Regions from separate parts of the Micromonospora sp. DT228 genome, predicted to be linked through region 2. Evidence: riboswitches for the same ligand, from Rfam matches in the RefSeq annotation. Region 2 holds a riboswitch; the other holds the start of a gene.
What was found. A riboswitch is a leader RNA that binds a small molecule or an ion and turns the genes downstream of it on or off. The one in region 2 is predicted to bind ZMP and ZTP.
Positions count from the first base shown of each region.

Region 1 (2,431 bases), on a different contig from region 2:
TCCGATGCGTCCGGTACGGGCCGCTGGCCGGCTGGTCCCGTACCGTCACCAGGGCTTCCGTGAAGACGTACTGGTCGGGTCGGGCGGTGAGCTCGGGCTGCTGCCGGGCGGCGTCGGCCGCCATCCGGAAGATCTCCGACGCGGTTGCCGTGGGTGGCGGCTTGTCGCCCACCCCCATCGTCTGGGCCGCCAGCGCGCCGGCGGTGAGGACGACGGTCAGTCCGAATGCTCCAGCCAGGCGCCAACCGCGCGGGAACCGGGTACGGAGTCCGGCGGCACGGGTCGCCGAAGCCACCTCGGCCCGCCGGGCGACGTGGGCGGTCAGATCTCTGAGGAGCTGCTCCTCGAAACCCTCGGTCGACTGTTCGATCTTGTTCATGATGTCAGCTCCGTCTCATCAGGCGAGGGTGGTGGCCGGGCGGGCGAGCACGGCCTGGACGACGCGACGGGCTCGGTGCAGGCGGACCCGGGCAGCGACCGGGGACATCCCGACCACGGTGGCCGCCTCCGCGACGGTGAGGCCGTCGACGGCGACGAGTTCGACAAGCGTTCGGGTGCCCTCGGGCAGCTCGCTCAGCGCCCGATAGGTGTGGCGGGCCGCCGACTCGGCGTCGATCCGCTCCTCGATGCGCGCGATGTCATCGGGGCCCAGGTCTCGTCGTCCGGCCAGTCGACCGGTCACCCGCAGCCGTTGGGCCGCCCGACGCCGCTCGTCGCCGATGACGTTGCGGGCCACCCCGTACAGCCAGCCGACCTGGCTACCCCGGTCCGGCCGGTAGCCGCCCGCCGACTCGATCACCGCGAGGAACACGTCGGCGGTCAGGTCGGCGGCGAGGTGCGGGTCGTCGACCCGCCGCGCCACGAACCGGCCCACCGCCTCCAGGTGCCGCCGGTAGAAGACCTCGAAGGCCACCGGATCGGCCCCGATGCCGGAGATGTCGCCCCCCGCTTCGCCGGGCTCATTCACAGGCTGTCCTCTCTCGTAGCCTTCACACCTCTACTTCGTCAGACGGGCCGCTTGTGTTACCGAACGCTCCGGCCGACTGATCGGCCCCGCGCGCCGCCGACGCGGCACCGCGTGCCCTCCCGCCCTGCGGCGCAGCTGCTGGTCCGGTTGGGCAGATGCCCTGGTGATGCGGCATTATCGAGGGCACCGGCGACTGGCGGCACGGGATGGTCGAACCATCGGGGAGCCTCTCGCGGGCGTCGACCGCCTGGGCGCCTGCGTGGAGGAACATCATGACCACGACACGTGGATCCGCGGAGCACCACACCCCGTCGGGGACGGCCCGGCTCCTGCCGGGTGCCCCCGTCGCCGAAGCCGTCCTGGCCGAGACCGCCGCCGCTGCCACAGGCCTGCGCAGCCGCGGGATCACACCGAGCCTCGCCACAATTCTCGTCGGCGACGACGACGCCAGCGCCGGCTACATCTCCATCAAGCAGCGTCAGGCCGCCGAACTCGGGTTCGACTCCCCGCACGTGCACCTGCCCGCCACCGCCACCCAGGCCGAGCTGCACCAGGCCATCGCCCGGTTCAACACCGATCCGGCCGTGCACGGACTGCTCGTGCAGTACCCCGTTCCGGGCCATCTGGACTACGACGCGGCGCTACAGACAATCGACCCGGACAAGGACGTCGACGGCATGCACCCGCTGAACATGGGGCGCCTCGCCGTCGGACTGCCCGGCCCGCTGCCGTGCACCCCCGCCGGCATCGAAGCCCTCCTGGCGTACTACGAGATCCCCGTCGCCGGTCGCGAGGTCGTCATCCTCGGCCGGGGCGCCACCCTCGGCCGGCCCCTGGCGATGCTGCTCGCCCAGAAGCGCCCCACCGCCAACGCCGCCGTCACCGTCGTGCACACGGGCGTGCCCGACTGGGCCCGCTACACCCGCCGCGCCGACATCCTCGTCGCCGCCGCCGGCGTACCCGGGATCGTGCGGCCCGAGCACGTCAAGCCGGGCGCTGTCGTCATCGGGGCCGGCGTCCGCTACGACGGGCGACGCCTCCTGCCGGACGTGGACGAAGCGTGCGCCGAGGTCGCCGGCGCCATCACGCCCCGGGTCGGCGGGGTCGGTCCGACCACCGTCGCGATGCTGTTCCACAACGCCGTGCGCGCCGCCGAGCGCACACTCTCCATGATCAGGTGATGAAAAGTAGGTCCCAGGGCCGTCTCTGACCTATTTTTCATCACCTGATCATGGGCAACAGCAGGTGACCGGCCGGTCACCTGCTGTTCGCTCAACCTGCGGCCGCCGGGACGGGAACGACAAGCACCTGGCCGTCGAGGGTGCCGATCGCCAGGCGGCCGACAGCTACCCGCGTCAGCGAGAGCGGTACGACAGGGTGGCCGGCGATCCGTAGTTCCTGTCGCGCGTGGACATTGCCGTCCTCGGTCTTCAGGACGACCAGCTCCCCCGAGCTGAACACGAC
Region 1 is NZ_JBNCKO010000008.1:150,342-152,772, reverse strand. It holds gene ACLQ29_RS18090 (CU044_5270 family protein) at 1-379, opposite strand, end outside; gene ACLQ29_RS18085 (RNA polymerase sigma factor) at 398-967, opposite strand; ZMP/ZTP riboswitch at 1,147-1,227, shown strand; gene ACLQ29_RS18080 (bifunctional 5,10-methylenetetrahydrofolate dehydrogenase/5,10-methenyltetrahydrofolate cyclohydrolase) at 1,240-2,148, shown strand; gene ACLQ29_RS18075 (hypothetical protein) at 2,240-2,431, opposite strand, start outside.
Region 1: linked by a shared signal. The riboswitch ahead of ACLQ29_RS18080 (bifunctional 5,10-methylenetetrahydrofolate dehydrogenase/5,10-methenyltetrahydrofolate cyclohydrolase) and the one ahead of ACLQ29_RS25105 (glycine hydroxymethyltransferase) in region 2 are both predicted to bind ZMP and ZTP.

Region 2 (2,431 bases):
TCCGGACGAGGCCGAGCGGCGGGCCCGGCTCGGCAAGTTCTACTACCGTCCGCCCGGCGGGGAGTCCTGGACCGACGTGGCGCTGCGGCTGCGGACGCTCCTCGGCGACCTGCGCCGGGACCACGAGGGCCAGCGGGTGCTGCTGTTCGGCCACGACGCGCTCGTCTTCCTGCTGCGCTATCTGGTGGAGGGGCTGACCGAGCCGGACCTGATGGCGCTGACCCGCGAGCACGTGATCGCCAACTGCTCGATCACCGACTGGTCCGCCGACGCGCGGGGCCGTCTGACACTTGGTGGATTCAACGAGGTCGGCCACCTGCGGCGCCAGGGCGCCCAGCCGACCAGGGAGGACGAGATCCATGCCGAACCGGTCTGAGGTGCAGGTGATCACACCGGGGTTGCTGCGGGACTGGGCGCTACCGGTGCCGGCCGGCGGCAAGGAGAGCCGGGGCACCGTGCTGATCGTCGGCGGTTCCCGCTTCACCCCCGGTGCGGTGCTGCTCGCCGGGGTGGCCGCGCTGCGCGCCGGCGCCGGGGTGCTCCAGCTCGCCGTCGCCGAGTCCGCCGCCGCCACACTGAGCATCCAGGTGCCCGAGGCGCTCGTGGTCGGGCTGCCGGAGACCTCCGACGGCGCGGTGGCCGCCGACCGGGACGGGCAGCTCGGCGAGCTGGTCGCCCAGGCCGACGTGGTGACCGTCGGGCCGGGACTGAGGGCGATCGACGAGACCAGGCGGTTGCTGGGTCTGGTCCTGGAGGCGGCCCCGCCGCGGACGTCGCTGGTGCTCGACGCGTACGCCCTCGGCGCGCTCAGTCACACACCGGACCTGCTCGCCGGTTCGGGCCGGCCCGTGGTGCTCACCCCGAACGTCACCGAGGCCGGGCACCTGCTCGGCCGGGAACCGGGCGACGACCTGGACGCCGAGGCGGCCGAGCTGGCCGACAGGTACGAGGCGGTCGTCTCGCTCTACGGGCACGTGGCCGCGCCGGACGGCCGGAGGTGGCGGGAGGAGAGCGGCGACGCCGGGCTGGGCACCTCCGGCAGTGGGGACGTGCTCGCCGGGCTGCTGGCGGGGCTGCTGTCCCGGGGCGCCGACCCGGCGCAGGCCGCCTGCTGGGGTTCGTTCGCGCACGCGGTGAGCGGCCAGCGACTGATCCCCCGCTACGGCCGGATCGGTTTCCTCGCCCGGGAGCTGCTCGACGAGATCCCCGGGACGCTGTCGATGGTCTGACCACCGCCGCTACCGACACCCGCGGGAGCGCAACGGAGGTCGCCCGGGACGTCCCCGGCCGGCCCGGTACGATCAGCGCGGGCCGTTACTGGCGCGTGGGGATGGACAACCATCGGGGAGCGGCCCCGTCACGAGGACGTTTGCCGAGCGCCTGGGCCTTCCCGCACGTCTGTTGGAGGTCGCATGTCGCGCAACGCCGAGTCCACCGCATTCCGTAGTGCCCTCGAGGTGATCCGGGCTGTCGAGCCGCGGGTGGCCGACGCCATCGGCGCCGAGCTGACCGACCAACGGGAGTCGCTCAAGCTGATCGCCAGCGAGAACTACGCCTCCCCGGCGACCCTGCTGGCCATGGGCAACTGGTTCAGCGACAAGTACGCCGAGGGCACCGTCGGCCGCCGCTTCTACGCCGGCTGCCAGAACGTGGACACCGTCGAGGCGCTCGCCGCCGAGCACGCCCGGGAGCTGTTCGGCGCGGCGCACGCGTACGTGCAGCCGCACTCGGGCATCGACGCCAACCTGGTCGCGTTCTGGGCGGTGCTGGCCGACCGGGTGGAGTCCCCCGCGCTGAAGAAGGCGCAGGTCCGCCAGGTCAACGACCTCACCGAGGCCGACTGGTTCGCGCTGCGCCGCGAGCTGGGCAACCAGCGGATGCTCGGCATGTCGCTGGACGCCGGCGGCCACCTCACCCACGGCTTCCGGCCGAACATCTCCGGCAAGATGTTCGACCAGCGCAGCTACGGCACCGACCCGACGACCGGCCTGATCGACTACGACCGGGTGGCCGAGGCGGCCCGCGAGTTCAAGCCGCTGATCCTGGTCGGTGGCTACTCGGCGTACCCCCGGAAGGTGAACTTCCGGATCCTGCGGGAGATCGCCGACTCGGTGGGCGCGACCTTCATGGTCGACATGGCGCACTTCGCCGGCCTGGTGGCCGGCAAGGTGTTCACCGGCGACTTCGACCCGGTGCCGCACGCGCACATCGTCACCACCACCACCCACAAGTCGCTGCGCGGCCCGCGCGGCGGCATGGTGCTCTGCCAGCCGGAGTTGGCCGACCAGGTGGACCGGGGCTGCCCGATGGTGCTCGGTGGTCCGCTGCCGCACGTGATGGCCGCCAAGGCCGTCGCGCTCGCGGAGGCCCGCCGCCCCGACTTCGCCGACTACGCCCAGCGGATCGTGGACAACGCGCAGGCGCTCGCCGA
Region 2 is NZ_JBNCKO010000014.1:85,220-87,650, forward strand. It holds gene ACLQ29_RS25095 (histidine phosphatase family protein) at 1-376, shown strand, start outside; gene ACLQ29_RS25100 (NAD(P)H-hydrate dehydratase) at 360-1,229, shown strand; ZMP/ZTP riboswitch at 1,304-1,393, shown strand; gene ACLQ29_RS25105 (glycine hydroxymethyltransferase) at 1,413-2,431, shown strand, end outside.